DNA from 3 places in the Photobacterium sp. Hal280 genome. Region 3 is predicted to be linked to each of the others. Evidence: predicted binding sites of a transcription regulator. Region 3 holds the regulator's gene; each other region holds the start of a gene.
What was found. The regulator CRP, encoded in region 3, controls carbon source genes, mostly activating them, when cyclic AMP is high. The targets are predictions, from matches to a motif close to TGTGANNNNNNTCACA.
Positions count from the first base shown of each region.

Region 1: the regulator CRP is predicted to act here: its motif matches at 2,771-2,786, upstream of mlc (sugar metabolism global transcriptional regulator Mlc).
Region 2: the regulator CRP is predicted to act here: its motif matches at 4,222-4,237, upstream of cdd (cytidine deaminase).

Region 1 is NZ_JARLUO010000005.1:1,205,740-1,212,900, reverse strand. Features, by position in the region: gene bioA (adenosylmethionine--8-amino-7-oxononanoate transaminase) at 1-275, shown strand, start outside; gene P4S53_RS14990 (LON peptidase substrate-binding domain-containing protein) at 403-972, shown strand; gene P4S53_RS14985 (thiol-disulfide oxidoreductase DCC family protein) at 982-1,347, opposite strand; gene mlc (sugar metabolism global transcriptional regulator Mlc) at 1,466-2,683, opposite strand; gene queE (7-carboxy-7-deazaguanine synthase QueE) at 2,965-3,633, shown strand; gene P4S53_RS14970 (hypothetical protein) at 3,840-6,701, shown strand; gene asnS (asparagine--tRNA ligase) at 6,909-7,161, shown strand, end outside.
Region 2 is NZ_JARLUO010000005.1:1,625,706-1,632,866, reverse strand. Features, by position in the region: gene acnA (aconitate hydratase AcnA) at 1-1,556, shown strand, start outside; gene P4S53_RS16860 (hypothetical protein) at 1,733-2,134, shown strand; gene P4S53_RS16855 (DMT family transporter) at 2,192-3,100, opposite strand; gene cdd (cytidine deaminase) at 3,227-4,114, opposite strand; gene P4S53_RS16845 (CidB/LrgB family autolysis modulator) at 4,351-5,028, opposite strand; gene P4S53_RS16840 (CidA/LrgA family protein) at 5,028-5,369, opposite strand; gene P4S53_RS16835 (hypothetical protein) at 5,547-6,008, opposite strand; gene sbcB (exodeoxyribonuclease I) at 6,295-7,161, opposite strand, start outside.
Region 3 is NZ_JARLUO010000005.1:333,763-340,923, forward strand. Features, by position in the region: gene astD (succinylglutamate-semialdehyde dehydrogenase) at 1-320, shown strand, start outside; gene P4S53_RS10645 (DUF1338 domain-containing protein) at 359-1,153, shown strand; gene P4S53_RS10650 (hypothetical protein) at 1,225-1,434, opposite strand; gene crp (cAMP-activated global transcriptional regulator CRP) at 1,617-2,249, opposite strand; gene P4S53_RS10660 (OsmC family protein) at 2,524-2,928, shown strand; gene P4S53_RS10665 (YheU family protein) at 2,982-3,203, shown strand; gene P4S53_RS10670 (phosphoribulokinase) at 3,331-4,200, shown strand; gene P4S53_RS10675 (hydrolase) at 4,240-5,211, opposite strand; gene P4S53_RS10680 (aminotransferase-like domain-containing protein) at 5,223-6,623, opposite strand; gene P4S53_RS10685 (LysE family translocator) at 6,753-7,161, shown strand, end outside.

The DNA.
Region 1 (7,161 bases), 870 kb from region 3:
GGCAGCAGCAGGTCAGCCGGATCGAAGCACAGCTGGCAGAATTACTGCCTGCGGTGGCTCAGTCTGACAAAGTCAAAGCCGTCCGCTGGCTCGGCGCAATTGGTGTGGTGGAATTGTATGAACCTGTGGACATGGTCACGATACAGCAAAGTTTTGTAGACAATGGTGTCTGGATTCGTCCATTCGGCCGACTTATCTACATCATGCCGCCATTTATTATTCGTAATCAGGAGCTTAGTAAACTTGTTTCCGCCATTTTACAATCATTGAACTAATATCGAAAAACAGACAGATCCTCATGTTTGACCAGATATACTCTATGTAAGAGTCATGGTAAGGCCGTATCGTATCTCTGAACAATCTGCGGCCTATGACAAACATGCTGTCAGAAGGTTAAGTATGATGCAGTTACCCCTTTTCCCGCTCAGACTCTATGTGTTGCCGGGAGGTGTCAGTAAGCTGAGAATTTTTGAGCCTCGCTATACTCGCTTAGTGACACTGGCCATGTCTTCCGGCGATGGTTTTGGCTTGTGTATGAAAGACGGTGATTCACTGTGTCACTTCGGCACCCGGGTTGAAATCACAGATTTTGAACAGTTGCCTGACGGGTTACTGGGCATCACTATACGGGGCGTAGAAAAATTCGTGATTAATAATCACTGGCAGGAAAAAGACGGCCTGAGATTTGGTGAAGTCAGTGCAATAAAAAACTGGACGCCCAGCTCGACCCGTTTCATCGACAAGCCTATCGCCAATAGTCTGGAAGCCTTGTTCGATGAATACCCCGACTATGCCGCGAATTATCCGGATCCCGATTTTACTGACATGGCCTGGGTCTGCCAGCGATGGCTTGAAATTCTGCCTTTAGAAACCAATCAGAAGCAATGGTTTATGAGCCGAAACGATCATCGTGCAGCGCTGTCTTTCCTGCACAATGTGATCGATGAAGAACTCAGACACGACGATTTATAACCCAGCCCTTCAGCCTCGGCCCTCACGGGCTAACCGCTGATCAACCATGCGGCGATAGGCGGCAGATAACACCTGCCTGATGCCGGGCAGCCCCATCAACCAGGCCACAGGCCGCATCCACCAGATTTGCTTCAGCAGCAGTATATAAGCATCCATTTCCTTGTGAACCGCCCCGTCGCTGTCCTGAACGTGCAGCTCTCTCAGCGCTTCAGAGGGCACAATGCCCATCGCGGCCAACGCTTCATCCTGACCGGTAATGTCGTACCATTCCACCAGATGCGGATGCTTTCCCAACCAGGATTCATACCATTTCCGATCGCGGACACAGGTCGGGCAGGCGCCGTCATAAAACACAGTGATTTTGTTCGTTTTCATGAAGGTTCTCCTAGTTGCCGGGCGCTTACTTTCAGTCTGGCTGATCACGGGTAATCGACATCAAAAACGCAACGACGGATATGTCGCTGCGTGATTCATCGTTGCATCCTGACCCTGTTTAGCCTTCTTCAATCAGTTTCACCAGCAGGTGACCGTCATACATGGCCTGTTTCACCAGCGCGGCAGCAGGCATCGTCGCCTGCGTATAAAAACTGGTTTCTTCGATGCGAAGATCCTGGTTATAAACCGGCAAAGACTGGCTTTTTACACACTCAAGGATGGCGGGATACAACACTGATTTGGCCTGATTAAATTCACCGCCGATCAGCACTTTCTCAGGGTTGAACAGATTGACCATAATGGCAATGGCCCGACCTAAGTGGAAACCCAGTTCAGTAATCACCTGATAAGCCAGCGGATCGCCCTGCACGGCAGCCTCGCAAATGGTCTCGATCGTCAGTTCTTTACCGTACAAAGAAGACGCTTCACCCAAGGCCAGACGGGATTTCACCTGCTGCCTGACAGCCTGCAAACTGGCGACTGTTTCCAGACATCCTTTGTTGCCGCAATAACAGGGCAGACCATCAGGCTGAATCTGAATATGGCCCAGCTCGCCGATGTTGCCGATCCGGCCCTGCAGCACTTTGTTGTCCAGAATGATACCCGCCCCCACCCCGTGGTGAATGGAGATCAAAATAGAATTCGCCACATCTTTGGCATTGCCGAACAATTGCTCAGCCAGCGCCCAGGAGCGGGTATCGTTACCGATAAACACCGGCAGACCCGTTGCTTCATGAATGGCCGGGCCTAACGGCAAATCTTTCACATCGTAGTGCGGCATTTGCAGCACCATGCCTTTGTCGGAGTTCACTAAGCCCGGTAAAGAAACCGCAATCGCAGTAATCCGGTCCAGCTGTTTAGCGTGACGGGCAAAAAAAGATTCAATTTCATCAAGCAGCTTTTGCAACACATCATTTTGCGCCAGCTCTTCGATATCCTGACGCTCCTCGAACAGGATGTCGCCCCCCTGCTCATGCAAAGCAATCGTCAGGTAACCCCGGCCAAGACGAATGCCTAAAAATTGCCAGCCATCATTATCAGGCACTAAGCCAATGGCCGGGCGACCGCGATTGCCTGATTCCTGAATTTCAGCTTCTTTGATCAAATGCCCGTCAAACAGCTCACGGGTGATTTTGGTAATACTGGCTGGCGCTAACTGGCTCTTTTTCGACAGCTCGATACGGGAAATAGGCCCATACTGATCGATAAGTTTGTAGACGCTTCCGGCATTGTTTCTTTTGATATGATCGATATGACCGGGTTGAGCGACATACATGCTCTGGATCCTCAAAGGTTAACGAATACGCAAGAAGTTGAATTTTTTTACTTTGCGAAGTAATTGTGAAGCCCCTTGTGCCAAGGACGTGAACCCAGTCACGACCCGCCTGTCCCTTTTGGCCTTCGCGTTACCGGGCCGGGCAAACAAGCAGCATGATTGAAAGATATGTGGCTCTAGAGACAATGACGCAGGGTTCTGACATAATACGCGCCCTTTGAGGTTCAGGGTACAAAAACCCCCTTTTCGCGTTAACTTGATTGATTGTTTTGAGGTCAGCCGTGTACAAAATCAATGAAATCTTTGAAACCATCCAGGGTGAAGGTGTTTTCACAGGCGTGCCGGCTATCTTTGTCCGTCTGCAAGTCTGCCCTGTCGGCTGTGCCTGGTGTGACACAAAGCAAACCTGGAGCGCCGAACCTCAGGACGAAGTGAACGTCAGCGCTATGCTTGCCAAACAGGGTGACTCGCCAAGCTGGACCTCTCTGGATGCCGGCGGCATTGTCAGCCTGCTGATTGAGCAGGGCTACACGGCAAGGCATGTTGTGATTACCGGTGGCGAACCTTGTCTGTATGACTTACGCCCGCTGACCAAGCAGCTGGAAGCCAACGGTTTCCGTTGCCAGATTGAAACCAGCGGGACTTATGAGGTTCTGGCAACCGACAATACCTGGGTGACGGTTTCCCCGAAAATTAACATGAAAGGCAAGCTACCTGTGCTGCCTGGTGCACTGTCTCGCGCCAATGAAATCAAGCACCCGGTCGGCACGCAAAAGGATATCGATCAGTTAGATGCCCTGTTAACCGGTGTGCCGCTGCAAGACACAGTCACCATCGCCCTGCAGCCCATCAGCCAGAAAGCCAGAGCCACCGAGCTTTGCATTCAAACCTGCATTGCCCGTAACTGGCGTCTGTCTGTCCAGACACACAAATACCTGTCGATTGCCTGATTAAGCTGACTCTTCAGTCCCCCCTGTTTTCGGTCGTCTCAATTCTTAGATGCTGTCTCAACTGATGAGACGACCGGTCGGGTTTTACATTTCCCTGCCCGCCGCTTACCTATACTCAGGCCAAACACCGAAACCAATCCAGCCGCCTATGATCGGCCATGAGATTGGTACAACACGTGCTGCATTGAGTATTCAGGGGAAATGTTATGCGCACCTATCTGAGACTTGGTCTGAGCCTGTTTCTGGCTGGCCTGCTTTCTGCGTGCGGTGGCGGCGGAGATGATGCAGGCATTCAACCTGCTGAGCTGCCACCCGTCAAAACCAAATTTACCGTCACTGTCGATTTACCTGCCGGGTTGATGACAGCACAGCAAAGCGTGAGCTGGAGCCCTGTCAGTCAGGCTTACGCGGCCACCCCTGAGCTGTATCAGGACAACTTTGCTGTACTGTTTATCAACCAGCAGGGCAAAGTCATGGGTCAGGGATACATCACCAGCTTTGCGATGACAGACGGCAACTACAGTATTGAAGCTCAGGTGCCACTGCTGCTGCAAGGCGTACTGGTGCTGGATCTCAATGGCGTGCCGCAATTTGCCATCGGTGATGATTTGCCGACCAATCTCTTCATGACACCGTTAACCGACACCGAAATCGCCCTGTCATTAAAAACCACGCTCGCCTACCGCGCGTTGATTAAACGCGTCGCCGCAGACGGCAACTGGGGCATATTCAGTGAAACCGTGAGTGACCCCAGTAACCTTGATGTCCGGAATGCCGGTGATTTCATCAATGAGCTGGCGGATGAGCTGAGTGTCACGCTGATCCCCAAACTTGGGCTCAATGGCGTCAGCCTGAGCAATCTGATGTCGCTCAGCGTAGTCAACGATATCCTTGAAGGCATCATGACCCGCAAATACACCGAGCTGACGGCACAAAAAGACGAGATAGCGACCATCTTCAATTCGGGTTTCTGGCGCTTGGCCAGCCACAGCTCAAACACAGGCAGCACCCTTGAAGCTGACATGATGGACTACAACAGCCCGGATACCGCCACCAATGAAACCCGCCAGATCGACTGGCGCTGGACCAAAAATGGCGAGAGCGACATTTCGCTGACGGAAGATTTCACCTACCTCAGCGAACAGGGTCTGGTTCAGTTCGACAGCAAAGAAGACGCAATACAAGGCCAGATTCTGACCTCAAGCGGCTGGAAAGATCTGTACGAGTATTTCAAAGTGCTGATCTCTTCCAGCAGTACCGCCAGCATGACAGATGCCGGACTCGAAGAAGCCGATGGCCGCAACATCACCATGCGGGTCAACAGCTATTCTCTGGCTGGCCTGAAAATGCATGACTTTCTCACCACCAAAGAAAACCATTTCATGACCCGCTACGTGCCTGCTGACACCACCTTTGGCGAGGCCGCCAAAGGCTACTATTTCACCTGGAATCCGGTGGCAACGCGTATGCTGCTGTGTAACACTCAGGTCGGTGGCGACGCGTGTACTGTGGCGCCCAGAGACAATCCGACCGTCCCTTATACATCCCTGGAGGATATGGTGTCAGTAGAACGTGCTGGCAGTATTGAGCAGGTCAACGGTTATCATCTGACCGATAACGTGGTGGTGGAGTTAGTGCTGAATGGCACCCATCAGGCCAACTATTGGGTCAATGTCGGCGGTGATGACTGGATGGTGGTTGAAACCGGTATCTGGGGTGCGGTGTCGGCCCTGGGCAAAGAAATGTTCCAGTTCGCCGTGCCTGATGTCATCAAACAGCTGGCGAATCACTATCCCTTTGATACGCCCTACTTATTCTTAGTCGTCGAACAAGGTGCAGTGCATCAAGGTCAGGCAATTCTGAAAGACACTGACTACCACTTCGCCGGCTTTAATCACGCCGCCAAAGAAGAGATTTATGCGGTGACTTCCCGCGACAATCTGCCTGCTTTTGGCGACTGCAGCTTTGGCAATACCTCTCCGGCCACTGAAGATCAGTTCCTCAATTCAGTGACCGAATGTGGCGGTGACGAGCGTTTCGTCACTGACAGCGTCAACAGTCTGGTTGACCAGCACCTGGTGCAAATCTCTACCGATCCGGGCTCGCTGGGCGAGCTGGAAACCCTGATTCTGAAAAGCGACAACACCTGGGAGTATTACCTCAATACCGTCTTGCAACCCGGCAGCAGCAACCGTAGCTGGACGCTGAATGACAATGGCTTTCTGCGTCTGACTGAAAACAGCAATGATACCTTCAGCGATTACCAGTTATGGGCACTCACCCACAAGAAATATCAGGATCGTCCGATTCTGGCCGTTAAATATTTCAGCCAGACCGACATTGGCGGAGCCAATACCAGTGTGATTGATAACCTGATGACCAAGCAATACGCCCCTGACACGCTGGTTGCCTGCACGGCCAGTGATTCCGGCTGGAACAGCGGCAGCCAAATGCCTGCCACGGCACAGACCAAAGCAGCTTTCACCAGTCAGGCAGCCAGTTGCACCGTCAGTTGGGAAGGCAGAACGCCACGCTTCACCCAAAGCATGCTGGCCGGTAAGGCGCTGACGTTCAGCGATACCTCGCGCCATTTAGTCCTGAATGCGCAGGCCGACAGCCAGAGCGGCTTTCAGACCGGTCGCTACACAGACAGTGACGGCTGTGGTTTTGACATCCCTATCCGCTGGAAACTGGAAGCCGATGGCACGCTGTACTATGAAAATGCCATGGCTCAATCGGAGATCGACGCAGTGTTCAGCAACGGCGCCAAGCGATTCCCGACCGGCAATTTTAAAGAGTGGATCAAAGTCTCGGATACCGATGGCCTGACATTCACGGTCAAAGGCTTCAATCACTTTACCCGCTGGCAGAGTGCGACACCGGCGTTGGGTGCCGATCAGGGCGAGATGTGGAGCGATGTAGTAGCGCTGATCCCGGCGGCGAATGTGCCCGCAGTGACGGTACAATCACCCACAGAAGCCCCGCTGCCGGACAGCCCGTTCCCCGGCACCATCTTAAGGGACGGACAAACCTGCGATCTAACACCGCCGGCGCCACCCGCGCCTTAGGTTAAAAATCACCCTGGCGGCCTGAAAACGGCCGCCAGCGTTGCCGCAGCGATTATTTAATCGACACAAAACACAACACAATGTGATTATTTCCCATCAGGTAACGCATCAAGGCTTGATGCTTGTGTCAAGACAGGTAATATTGCTGTTTTGGACAGTAAATTAAGCACAGCACTCAGTCGTGCCTAAACGGAGAATAATGACATCATGACTTACGCGCCTGTTTCAGACGTACTGAGCGGTAAGATTGCGGTAGACAGTGAAATCACTGTACGCGGTTGGATCCGTTCACGTCGGGATTCCAAAGCCGGAATCTCTTTCCTTGCCATCTATGACGGCTCTTGTTTCGACCCGATTCAGGCCGTGGTCCCGAATGCACTGAATAATTACCAGGAAGAAGTGCTGAAACTGACCACTGGCTGTTCAGTGGAAGTCACGGGTAAAGTGGTTGAATCTCCGG
Region 2 (7,161 bases), 1.3 Mb from region 3:
GCCCGCAGGACAGAGTTCCGTTGCCTGACATTAAAACTGCGACGGAAGATTTGCTGGCATTGAGCGGTCTGGAACCCGAGCAGAAAATCCAGGTTGATTTGGGCGAGTCTGGCAAGGATACCGAAGGTAAGACGTTTTCACTGACTCACGGTGATGTTGTGATTGCCGCCATCACATCCTGCACCAACACTTCTAATCCCAGCGTGATGTTAGCCGCGGGTTTACTGGCCAAAAATGCGGTGGAAAAAGGCCTGCAGACGAAGCCCTGGGTGAAAAGCTCTCTGGCGCCAGGCTCGAAAGTGGTGACCCGGTATTTTGAGGCATCTGGCCTGCAGGTGTATCTCAACAAGCTGGGATTCAACTTAGTGGGGTACGGCTGTACGACCTGTATCGGGAATTCCGGACCCTTACTTGCGCCAATCGAAAAAGCCATCAATGACGCCAACCTGACTGTTTCCTCGGTGCTGTCAGGTAACCGGAACTTTGAAGGTCGTGTACATCCGCTGGTGAAAGCCAACTGGCTGGCCTCTCCGCCGCTGGTGGTTGCCTTTGCTTTGGCTGGCACAACACGTATTGATCTGACCCAAGCGCCGCTGGGCCATGACAGCGATGGCCAGCCGGTGTACCTGAACGATGTCTGGCCTTCTCAGGAAGACATTGCGCAAGCGATGAGGGAAGTGAAGAACAGCCTGTTCGAGCAGGAATATGCGGACATTTTTGCCGGCGATGATATCTGGCAGCAGATCACCATCAATAAAGGGAATACGTACCAGTGGCGGCCAGATTCTACTTATGTTCGCCTTCCGCCCTATTTTGACGAGATAACGCAGCCGCTAAAACCACTGAAAGATATTGAAAATGCAGCCATTCTGGCAATATTTGGTGACTCAATAACGACCGACCATATCTCACCTGCAGGTAACATCAAGGCAGACAGCCCGGCAGGACACTACTTGCAGGAGCAGGGGATTGAACCGGCAGATTTTAATTCCTACGGTTCACGGCGCGGCAATCACGAAGTCATGATGCGCGGCACTTTTGCCAATATTCGCATTAAGAACCTGATGCTCAAGGGTAAAGAGGGTGGGTACACCATTTACCAGCCGACAGGTGAAGAAGTATCAATATATGATGCTGCGATGAGGTATCAGGACCAGAACATACCTCTGGTGATTTTTGCCGGGAAAGAATACGGCACAGGATCCAGCCGGGACTGGGCCGCGAAAGGGACTAACTTACTGGGTGTGAAAGCGGTACTGGCTGAAAGTTTCGAGCGAATTCACCGTTCAAACCTGGTGGGTATGGGGGTGATTCCTGTTGAGCTCCCTGAAGGTTTACTGGCTTCATTGTCGTTAACCGGCAAGGAAAAAATACAACTGAAAGGCATTGATACCTTGTCGCCGGGGGGAATGCTGACGCTGAAAATCACCAACGAACAGGGACAAGAGTCACAATATAGCGTAAAAGCCCGGGTCGATACCCGAACTGAAATGGCGTATCTCAAGGCGGGCGGAATTTTACATTATGTTTTAAGAACAATGATTTCTACCGAATGACCATGCGTTTATCTGTATTTATTTGACAGGTGGAATGTCAAATAATTGTCATTTGTATGGTTATCAGTTCGTATTGCCGCGATATTGCAGTTACAGTAGAGTGACAAGCTTAAAATGAGCTCTATCAGTATAATCTAAGGTTTTTAGAGCGCAATTCAGGGAAAACGGACAGTAACATGAAGAAGTCGTTGATTGGTATTTTGTTGTGCGGTTTGTCTACGTCTGCTTTGGCGTCGCAATCGGCAGGTATTTTTCTTGGTTCGCCAATGAGTGGTGTGCAGTACAAACACAATGACCTGCGCTTTTCGCTGGGTTTAGATGAATTTGGTTTTGCCGTGGATAAAACATTTAACCTGGGCACGTTGACCCGGGACCCGCAGCTTAACATGGGCTATACCTTTGTTGGCGCTCAGTACGTTGATAACCGTTATGACAAATTGGGTATCCGCTCAGGTATTGGCCTGGAAGTGCCTGTGAATCAGTTTGAGCTGTATGGTGAAGTTGGGCCGACACTGTATATGGTGGAAGATGTTGATGTCGAACTGGAAGCGGCTATGGGTGTAAGAGTGCGCTTCTGATTCAGAGTGAATCGAAAAAGCTGGCGAATTGCCAGCTTTTTTGTATCTGTCGTCAGGTCAGGCAGCTTCATTGATTGTTGCCGCCTGCAGCATCGGTTTTCTTCGCTCCCACTGCGTAATGAAAGCGACCGAGGCAATAATAATGGCAGCCCCCAGCCAGAGCCGTCCAGGTGGTACCCATCCGAAGACGATAAATCCGGCCAGTACGTTCAATGGCAGTTTGGCATGGTCGAAAGGTTGCACGAAAGAGGCGTCAGCAATGGCGTAGGCTTTCGCAATGGCCCAGTTAGCCAGTGCGGTGAACAACCCGGCACCGACCAGAAGAATCCAGGTGTGCTGGCCAACAGGTAAGGTGAAATCAGGCGCAGCAAGAAAAAGGTTAAAAGGCGTGATCAGCACCAGCAGGTAGACAACCATAGTCGTCGGGGAGTCGTGGTGCGACATCTTTTTCACCATCAAAGAATAACTCGCCCAGAAGAAAGCGGCGCCAATGGGCAGCAATGAGGCCAGATTGAAATTGTCGGCCCATGGCTCAAGGATAATCATCGCACCAGCGAAGCCGGCCAGGGTTGCCATCCAGCGTACAAAGCCGACTTTTTCTTTCAGCAGCAAACCTGATCCTACGGTGGCAAACAACGGCGATGTCATCAGCAGTGCGATGCCTTGCCAGATTGGCACAGGGTACGCCAGGGCCCAAAGCCATAACTGAATACCGATCACGGACAGAAACACGCGGAAGCAATGCATACCAAAGTGTTGTGTTTTCAGAGCCTGGCGAAGGCCAATACTGCGCAGCCAGGGAAGCATGACAAGGAGAGCAATAAAATATTGAATCAAACCGACCGTGGTAGATGGCAAATGGAAGGTCACACTCAGGTATTGCGCCATGCTGTTAACCACGGCAAACGCCATTCCGGCTGTCAGCATCCAGCAAGCGCCCTGAATCGGGTTGTGTTGATGAGCCATAAGATATCTTTCAGAAAAATAATCTGGAATCATACTCTGATGGATGCATAGAAGAAATTGTTAATTGATAAAAAAAGCCGACAAAACAGGATGCTTTGTCGGCTGCAAGGAATTTTTAGTTTGTTCTCAGATGGCGGCGTAAGAGAGTGGCAGATCAGGATTGAAGGTTTCCAGCGTATTCTGTGTATCAGCCAGCAAACTGATCGCTGAATCTTTCTGCTCAACCAAAGCGGCTTCAACGATATCTGACAGTGGATAGCCCGTCATATTCATGTGAATCAGTGCCACTTGCAGTGGCGGCAGGCTCGGGTTAAATGCTGCGTTCTCGGCATACATACCTGAGAAAATCCGGCCATCTTTCGCTTTCAGCGCAACTCCCGCATAGTTTTTACTATAGGGCGCGTGGGATTTATCTGCCGCTTTACAGGCTTCTTGCAGCAGCACGTCATCGGTTTCGAGCTTCAGCTTATGTGAGCTGTCTGATAATAAGAGCTCGGTGATGCCCAGATCAGACGGACCAAAGGACTCTGGCAGGTATTCCTGCAGTGCTTTGGGTGAGCGCTCTGGCAGTTGCACCATGATGCTTTGTGCTGTTGTCAGTTCATTCATGAACTGCCGGCAATGTCCGCAGGGCGAGTAGTTGACGGTAATGTCGCCAATACCCGTTTCGCCTTTCAACCAGGCATGGCTGATTGCAGACTGCTCTGCGTGAACCGTTTGAGACATAGAGGTGGCACTGAATTCCATGTTCGCACCGAAATACAGGCGACCTGAGTTTCCGCGGGCAATGGCACCCACATGGAAGTTGGAGAGAGAGGCAATCGAGTATGCCGCAGCCACTTTCAGTAACTGAATACGCAGATCTGCATCGGTCAGTTGGCTGTCTTTCATTAATTGTTCGAATTCTTCTTTGCTCAGTGTGGCATCAAAACCCGGTGCGGTAATGATAGGCTTAAGCGCCTGTGACAATGTGTGTGGCAGGTGCTCTAAAGCGTCCATTACTTCGGTGCGCATACTGATTCTCCTTAATGTATTCACTTACGCATTGTAGTGCGTCAATGAATAGATATAGTGATCATTGTCACTATTTAAGGTTGTTCATTTCATTCTATTTGCAAAATAGTGAGTGGTTTCACATGACTGATGAGATAAGTGTATGTATTTAAATACTCAGTAAAGCGATCTGGCTGTCCTGGTGTTGCAAGGGCGTTGCACAGCCAGACCGCTAAAGAAGCAATGGATAGCAGTTGTCAGTGGAAGACAGACAACAGCAGCGGATAGATTATCGGGGCGAGTATGGCGGTAATGACACCACAAAGAACTAACGCCAGTGAGCTGAACGCACCATCTTTGTAATTCTCCTCAGCCGCTTTGGCTGTGCCTAACGCATGTGCCACAGTCCCCATACTTAAGCCTTTGGCCATCGGATGGGTGATGTTGACGAGCTTAAACAACGGATAACCCAATACGGCGCCAAAGACGCCAGCGATCAGAACCATGACGGCGGCCAGTGACGGCACACCGCCAATTTGTTCAGCAACCGCCATAGCGATGGGGGTGGTCACGGATTTAGGCAGAATGCTTGCTGTCAGCTGTAAATCAGCGCCAAGCGCAAGGGCAATGGCTGTGCCGGTAATCATTGAGAGTATGCTGCCAAACAAACTGGCTGTGACGATGACCTTCCAGCGGCTGCGAATTTGCGGCAATTGCTCATAAAGAGGAAAAGCAAGGGCAACGACGGCGGGCTCCAGCAGGTAATGGATCCATTTGTTATCATCGAAATACACTTCATAAGGTACATTAAGCACCAAAAGCAGCGGAATGATCACCACCAGACAGAGAAGTAACGGATTAAGAATGGGGTGCTGGAAGCGCTTGGACAATTTACGGGCAAGGATAAAAACAATCAGCGTAACGGCTAACCACATCAGTCAGACTCCTTGCGCTGTACATACCAGCCAACAAATAACAGAACCACTAAACTGCTGCCTATGGTGCTGACCAGAACAGGCAAAGCATTGACTCTGAGCAGATCCAGATAATTGACCAGCCCGACACCCACAGGCACAAACAAAATAGCCATATGGCGAATCAACAGATGACAGCCGGGTTTAGCCCAGTTAGGTGGCAGCAGGCCTGCAGACAGAGCCGTGAAGAGAAATAACATGCCGAGAATGCTGCCGGGGATGGGGATCTGAGTAAGAGACTGAAATCCTTTCCCGACCATCAGAAAAATGGCAATGATTGCAAATGAACGCAGATAGCTCATATACGTCAGGATGATGATGAATGGTGTCGCAATGATACAAAATGGATGAGATCTACACCACATTTCTTTGTGGCTGTATTGATCCTGGTCAGCTTGTTCACAGGTTTGAAACGATGACGATTGCAATGCCGGCGGCAGCAAGCAACAAGACAGACAGTTTATGCATCAGACTGTGTTTTACGATGTGTTCTGTTGCGGAACTATGCGGCCGGCCGGTTTTAACCGTTGTGACTGCCGGCTGTGGCGATGGTTTGGACGGCAGCGTCTCGGGTTGTCTGAAGCGATGGATATGGCGGCAGGTCTCTTTCGGCAGAGGGACGCGAAAGCCAAAATGGGGAGCACCTCGATTGGAATAGCCATCACACCGTTAACAGTCAGCTTGCGGCGAAGTGAGTTGAATATCGAAGCCAGGTCGATTTTTTGTATGTGCGACATGGAATCCTGCGGCAGAAATGTTTTATCAGACAATGATTTATGACTAATCACCTCACCGGCAAAGTAGCACAGCGCTTCAAGCAGACGTGACTCATGCAGCGTCAGGGCAGTCTCTGATTTATCAGGCCAGACGAGCAGCCGCAGATCGGGTTCAAAATCCACCCTGGCAAATCGATAACACCGGGTGAGAGACTCAGTTGCCATAATAATCACTTTTCCAATTTACTGTCGGCATGCTGTCCCTGTGGCATCTGGCAGTAAAACATCATTGGCTTGATGGTGGCTTATGTCGCCAAGCGCCTCCATGACGCATGACACAAAGCGGATACTTATTAATTGTTATTGGCCTTGCGTTGAAGTTCAAACTACCGGGGCAGGAAAAGTGTCTGAAAAAAGAAACCCTGACCGTTCTGAAGGTCAGGGTTGCAAAATTACTGAGCAAGATCAGCGCTCTGTAACGATTTATCTTTCTGGCATCCTGGCTGTGTAATTACACCAGCTTGCCTACGTAATCGTACACGGCCTTCAGGATTTTCATTTTTCTCTCATCGCTTTGGTGTTCCATCGCGATAGATTCGAGATTTTGCATGTAAGCCGGCAGTTTGGTTTCGAAGTAATCCTGACAATGATACTTCCACTGCTGCTGTTCCTGATGGCTTAGCGTGAACGGGAAATTACGGGCGCGGTAACGAAACAGCAATGGCTTGATGCGTTTGTCATCCACATTCAGCTCGAGTTTGCCCAGCTCTTCAGGCGCGGATCCGCGAATGATGTCCATCGCCGATTTGTCTGCAGCAGAAAAAAAGCCGTTATACAGTTGTGTATCAACATCATCGCTTGGCTCAAACTCTCTGTCCTGACCAAATACAGCCAGCAGTTTTTCACGGATCTGCGGTTTTTCTTTCAGTGCGCTCAGATTGGCCAGACATTGAGCCCGGTCGATCCCTAGTCGCTCCGCATCTTCGGCCGTCAGTGTTTTCGCCGGTGCCAGCACTGGGCACTTATTAATATGAACCAGCTTGAGCGGGACAGGCAGCTCACCGGGATTGAGATCAGCCCGCTTGGTGTACAGCCGCTCACGCAGACTGTCAGCATCCAGCTCGAACAGCGGGGCAGGATCCATCGCCAGATTGACGCAAATGACCGCATTTTTGTTATCCGGATGCCAGGCCATGGGAACGATCCAACTGGTATTGCCGCACTCAGAACCAAACATACCTGAAACATGCACCAGGGGCGTCATTTCAGCGATGTCGATCAACGCCTGCAATTTACTTTTATGACGTAAGTTAAACAGGTAGTTAAAGAGTTTGGGTTGGCTGGCTTTGACTTTTCTGGCCAGCTCAATGGTGGCGTA
Region 3 (7,161 bases):
TGCAGGTGGCGCGTTACCAGGAACTGCCTCAGGCGGTCGAGATGGCCAACAACACCCGTTACGGTCTGTCTGCCGGTCTGGTGTCGACTGACGACAGTGAGTGGGAATACTTTATTGATCATATCCGTGCGGGCGTCGTCAACCGTAACCGCCAGTTGACCGGTGCCAGCGGCGATGCGCCGTTCGGTGGTCCGGGTGCCTCGGGTAACCTGCGTCCGAGTGCTTACTACGCCGCGGATTATTGTGCCTACCCAATGGCATCGATGGAAGGTGAGGCAACCGAACTGCCGGCACAGCTGTCGCCAGGGATCCAACTGTAACTCATACTTAACCCGTATTTTCGAAGGGGAACCGCATCATGGAAAGAGTGGAAAAATTGTTTGATGCCCTGTGGCAGGACTTTACGACCCGTCTTTGCCCGTCGGCGGCGCAGGTACACGATCTGCTGACAGAGGAAGAGCCTCTGCAAAATGATCATATTGCGCTGCGTACCTTTAACCTGCCGGGTGTCAGCCTGGATGTTCTGGCGGCACCTTTTATCGCCATCGGCTACAAGCCGTGCGGCACTTATCATTTCGAGCAGAAGAAACTGTACGCAGAGCACTTCGAGCACCCGAATCCGGCTGCCCCGAAAGTGTTTATCAGTGAACTGCTGGTTGGTCAGTGCTCTGCACAATTGCAGAACACGGTGCGTGCGCTGGTCAAGCAGATCCCTGACGGTGCAATGAAGGATGCGTCTTTCCTCTATAACGGCCGTTTGTGGGAGCTGGACTTTGCAACCTATGAAATGCTGGCTGCGGAAAGCGAGTATGCCGGCTGGGTGGCCGCTCACGGTTACGGTGCGAATCACTTTACTGTGAGCGTTAATCAGCTGGAGCAGTTCACGGAAGTGGCGGCGGTCAACAGTTTGCTGCGTCACAACGGGTTCAGTATCAACGAAGCCGGCGGCGAAGTGAAAGGCAATCCGGAAGTGATGCTGGAGCAGTCCTCGACGATGGCGGATCGTGTGGATGTATCCTTCACCGACGGCGTACGCACGATTCCGGGTGGTTTTTATGAGTTCGCCAAGCGTTATCCGCAGGCGGACGGTGAGCTCTATCCGGGCTTTGTCGAAGCGTCAGCCGATAAAATCTTCGAAAGTACCAATATGTAATTCAGCCAGACTGAAATACACAAAACAGCGGCCTTTGGGTCGCTGTTTTTTTATGTCTGAAATACCTGGTGTCAGTGATGTTGATCCAAGGGCAGTAACCAGGCATCGTTGTCACGGCTCAGGATCCCGGCGTGTAAACCGGCTTCCTGTTCCAGTAACTGGCGGGGTGACTGAAACCCTGTCATCTCTACTGACGCTGTGAGAAAACGCCCCATCGTGACTACAGGGCGGGGCGGCACCTGACTGTGCTGTGCATTCGGGGCAAAACGTTCGATATCCATATCGCGACATCCACATCAAACTAATATGCCAAATGTAGCACTAGGGATGAGGAAGGCAACTGAAAAACTGTGAGGTCACTAGAGGAACCCGATGCAAAGCCGGGGGGATGGGGTGCAAATGCAAGAAAAGCCGCACCGGCGGCTTTTCTGATACTCACATTGGCTGCATCACAGCTGAGTGATCAGCGAGTGCCGTAAACCACGATGGTTTTACCGTGGGCAGAAATCAGGTTCTGCTCTTCCAGCATCTTCAGGATGCGGCCAACGGTTTCACGGGAACAGCCAACGATTTGACCGATTTCCTGACGGGTGATTTTGATCTGCATCCCGTCCGGGTGGGTCATGGCATCTGGCTGTTTGGCCAGATTCAGCAGCGTCTGGGCAATACGACCGGTCACATCCAGGAAGGCCAGGTCGCCAACTTTCTGGCTGGTGACTTGCAGACGGCGCGCCATCTGAGCAGACAGTCGCATCAGGATGTCCGGGTTGACCTGGATCAGCTGACGGAATTTCTTAAAGGAAATCTCTGCCACTTCACATGGTGTTTTTGCTCGAACCCAGGCAGTACGCTCCTGGCCTTCTTCAAACAGGCCAAGCTCACCGATGAAGTCGCCCTGGTTGAGGTAGGACAGAATCATCTCTTTGCCTTCTTCGTCCTTGATAAGAACGGCAACGGAGCCTTTAACGATGTAGTAGAGGGTCTCTGCTTTCTCGCCAGCGTGGATCAGTGTACTCTTTGAAGGGTACTTATGAATGTGGCAATGAGAAAGGAACCACTCCAAGGTTGGATCTGTTTGCGGTTTACCTGGAACCATATTACTAACTTCCTCTGCAGTGTATTGCCCAACAACGTCATTCCTTGAATTGGGGTTGGGTATAACAATATCATTGTTTGCCAACTAGGATATTCAGTCAACGGCTGGGCTGCAAGCGCATGTGAACATTCAGTCCAAGAGTTTAACTTTTTTCGACACGCATTGCTTGATATTGGGTGACGATAAATGCACATTTTGGACGCATTACTGTGCACATGATCACACAGTTGTGACTTAGTTTTTAAATGCGGGTTTGAGTAGTAAGGAGCATCGCATGCAATCACGTGTTAAATGGGTAGAAGGTTTGACTTTTGTCGGCCAGTCAAACTCGGGCCACAGTGTGGTCATGGACGGGAACGGCGGCAAAACGGCGCCGAGTCCGATGGAGCTGGTGCTGATGGCGGCTGGTGGTTGCAGCTCTGTCGATGTGGTCGACGGCCTGAAAAGTGCCGGCCAGGCCATCACGGCCTGCGAAGCCAACATGACCTCAGAGCGCCGCGAGCAGGCGCCGCGTTATTTTACCTCGGTCAATCTGCATTTCGTGGTGACCGGCCATGATCTGGATGACGCGCTGGTGGCCAAAGCGGTCGGTGATTCGCTGGAAAAATATTGCTCTGTATGCCTGATGCTGGGTAAAGGTGTCACGCTGACCCATTCTTATGAAATCGTCGCCGCTTAATGGTGTTTCGGGAATGCCGTGCCGGTTTTTCCCCTTATTTTTCGGTGAGCAGTATGATCATCCCCTGGCAAGAATTGGACTCAGAGACACTCGATAATTTAATTGAACACTTTGTCCTGCGCGAAGGCACGGACTACGGCGAACGCGAGCTAAGTCTGGAACAGAAGGTCGCCAGAGTCAGGCAGCAACTGGAGAGTGGCGAGGCAGTGATTCTGTTCTCTGAACTCCATGAAACGGTTGATATTAAACTGCGCCGTTCACTGAGCGCAGAATAAAGCTGCCATAATGAAAAGCGGCAGCAGAAAACGGAAGCTGACGCCGATGAACGGGCCTGTGAAACTTGACTGCTTTCTCTGGCCCTGTTACTAACTGATTCCGTTAGGATTAACGACAAGGTATGTCATGTCTGCAAAACACCCGATCATTGCAGTAACAGGTTCCTCCGGAGCAGGAACGTCCACCACCTCAGAAGCCTTCCGTAAGATGTTTAACATGTTGAACATTCATGCGGCCTGGCTGGAAGGGGACAGCTTCCACCGGTTCACCCGCCCTGAAATGGATGTGGAGATCCGCAAAGCCAAAGAGCAAGGCCGTCATATCAGTTATTTTGGCCCGCAGGCCAACGACTTTGCTCAATTGGGTAATTTTTTCCGCCAGTATGGTGAAGACGGCAGCGGCAAGTTTCGCCGTTACCTGCACACCTTTGACGAGGCCGTGCCGTATAATCAGATGCCGGGCACATTCACCCCCTGGCAGGATTTGCCGGAAAATACCGATCTGCTGTTTTATGAAGGGCTTCATGGCGGTGTGGTGGACGGCGATGTCAATGTGGCACAGCATGTGGATTTGCTGATTGGCATGGTGCCGATTGTCAACCTGGAGTGGATCCAGAAGATCGTCCGTGATACGCGGGATCGCGGCCATTCCCGCGAGGCGGTGATGGAGTCGATTGTCCGCTCAATGGATGATTACCTCAATTACATCACGCCACAGTTCTCCCGGACCCATATCAACTTTCAGCGTGTGCCGACCGTGGATACTTCAAACCCGGTCAGTGCCAAAGCGATCCCCAGTCTGGACGAGAGTTTTGTGGTGATCCGTTTTCGCGGCATCAAAAACGTGGACTTCCCCTATCTGCTGGCGATGATCCAGGGCTCTTTTATGTCGCGCCACAATACCCTGGTAGTGCCGGGCGGTAAAATGAGCTTTGCGATGGAGCTGATCATGCGGCCGCTGATTCAACAGCTCATTGACACCGGTAAGATAGGTTAGACAGTGACGGAACAACGCCTGATGCCAGGCGTTGTTTTTTTATGCCCCCAGTTTGTCCCGGAACCAGGCCGGTACAGTGTGATCCAGCCAGAATACCGGTTCGCGCCAGGTGCCGCTGATAAAGCCGACGTGGCCGCCATGCCGGGTCAGATGATAGTCGATGTGCGGCGGCAGCGGTTGCTTGGGGATCACGGCCTCGGTCATGAAGGGATCGTCGGCGGCATGAATCACCCGCAACGGCGTGGTGACCCGGGCCAGTTTGCCCAGTCCGCTGCAGCGCTGGTAATAATCTTCGGCATTGCTGAAGCCGTGCAGGGGCGCGGTGACGGCATCGTCAAACTGACGCAGCGAGCGCAGCGCCGTGATCTGCTCACTCTGAAATGGCAGCACGTCGGGTAAGGACGCCATTTTTTTCAGCATATTCTTCTTCATCGAACCCAGCAGATAGCGCTGGTAGACCCGCGAAAATCCTTGCTGTATCCGGTCTGAGCAGGCCGCCAGATCCAAAGGCGGTGAGATCACCTGAGCGGCAGTGAGTTCCGACGCGGCGCCAGTTTCGGCAAGATAATTGACCAGCATGTTTCCGCCCAGCGAGACACCGACCGCCAGCAGGGGATTGCGGGGAAAACGCGCACGCAGATGGCGGATAAAAAAGGTGGCGTCGGAAGTTTCCCCCGAATGATAGCTTCTCGCTTGACGGTTCACTTCGCCGCTGCAGCCGCGAAAATGCATCATCACCCCCAGCCAGCCCTGCTGCCTGGTCGCAAACAGCAGGCTGTGGGCGTAAGGGCTGCGAAAACTGCCTTCCAGGCCGTGAAAGAGGATCATGACGGGTTTCTCCGCCGGGTGATGAGACGGCGTGCCGGTCCAGACCAGATCGAGGAAATCATCATCCGGGGTCTGAATGCGTTCTGTCAGCGGCTCGAACCGGGGCTGCCGGCGAATCATCCGCGGCAGAATGGTTTGTAGATGGGCGTTACGCAGGCCAGCGGCAGGCTCAAAATGATGCATCAGTTGCTCCCTCACAGCGGAAAATCCGGGTATGGTTCCTGAGCCAGCAGCTCAGCCAGAATAGCCAGACCCTGTTCAAGTTTATCATGACTGTGCGGCGCGCTGACGGCCAGACGCACTGCCTGGGGGATGGTACTGCCCGGCGGCGTAAACAGCTCAGCTGACTTGACGATCACGTCTCTGGCTTCAGCGGCCGCGACAAAGTCGCTCAAGCGCCAGTGGTCCGGCAAGCTGAGCCAGGCATGGAAGCTCTGCGCGTGATGCTGTATCTGATAGGGGTGCAGATAGCGGTCGAGCAACGATTGTCGCTGGGCGATGTCTTGCCGGATCGCGGTCAGCAGCCGGTCGGCATCGCCCTGGTGGATCAGCTCGCAGGCCAGGGCACTGAGCAACGGGCTGATCATCAGGCAGTGATGGTGCAGCGCCGTGTTCAGCCGGTCCTGATGTTTGCCCGGCACCTGGATATACCCCAGCCGCAAACCCGGGGCGAGGCATTTCGACAGGCTGCCGAAGTGGATCACCTGTTCACGGTCGAGATTGACCAGCGGCGGCGGAGCGTCGACCGGCAGCAAGCCATTGACATCATCTTCAATCACCAGCACCTGGTGACGGCGGCATACCGCCAGAATGGCTTCGCGCCTTTCCCGGCTCATGACGGCTGTGGTCGGATTTTGCAGGGTGGGCGTGCAGTAAAGCATCCGGGGCTGATACTGGCGGCAGGCCGTCTCCAGACTCTCAGGGATCAGGCCTTGCTCATCCATCTCCACCGCTCTGACATTGAGCTGCATCTGACGGGCCAGCCCGAGAAAGCCGGGATAGACCACTTGTTCGGTCAGCAGGGTATCGCCGCTGCGGCAGAACACCGACAGCACCAGCTGAATGGCATGCTGCGCGCCGGAGGTGAAATGCATACGCGCCGGGTCGAGCTGAGTGCCATGGCGGTTGAGCCAGCGGCAAATCACCTCTCTGTGTTCGCTCAGTCCTTGCGGATCCTGATACAGCATCAGGTGGTTGAGCTGATCGGCCTGCTGCGCGATCGTCTGCATGGCCTGCGCCAGCGGCGCTGATCGGTCGAGATAAGGCGGGATGTTATAGCCAAAATTGCACTCATCGGGTGCCTGAGTGGGGTAACTGAATACCCAGCCCGGGCGCTGACTCTGGCTGACGTAAGTGCCGGCGCCCACTCTGGCTTCCACCAGCCCCCGGCGTTCAGCTTCGGCATAGGCGCGGGTAATGGTCCCGACCGTGACCTGCAGTTGATCGGCCATGGCTCTGTGCGTCGGCAGCTTGCTGCCGGCGGTCAGCCGGCCCGATTCAATCAGATGTGCCATGGTTTCGGCCAGGCGACGGTATTTGGGCAGGCCATCGTCACACCTGGCGAAAAATTCTTGCTGAATGGTCTCGATTGTCATGGTGACAATAAATCCTTTGATCGCAATTTACACCCTTGATAGTCTGCATTTTGACCGCTTCAGTGGGGTTTAAGCAAGTGAAAATTAAAATTGTATCAATACAATTAGGTGTGAATCACGGAGTCGCAGATGAACCTGGAATGGCAATTTTTAATCTCTCTGGCCGCATTTGCGGCCACAATGACCGGAACCCCCGGGCCGAACAATATGATGGTAACGGCCTCGGGGGCCAATTTTGGCTACTGGCGCACCGTCCCGCACATGCTGGGCATCGGCGGGGGGCTGGTGAGTATGATTCTGCTGGTTGCGGCTGGGCTGGGGGTGCTTTTTGTGCAATATCCTGTGCTGCATGACGCCCTGCGCTGGTTGGGCAGTGCCTATTTGCTGTATCTGGCCTGGAAGATTGCCTCTGCCGGAGGCAAGGTTCAGACAGAAGACAGTGACGCCAGACCGATGCCATTCTTCGCAGCGGCCCTGTTTCAGTATGTGAACCCCAAAGCCTGGATGATGTCGGTGACCGCGATCAGTACCTTTACCA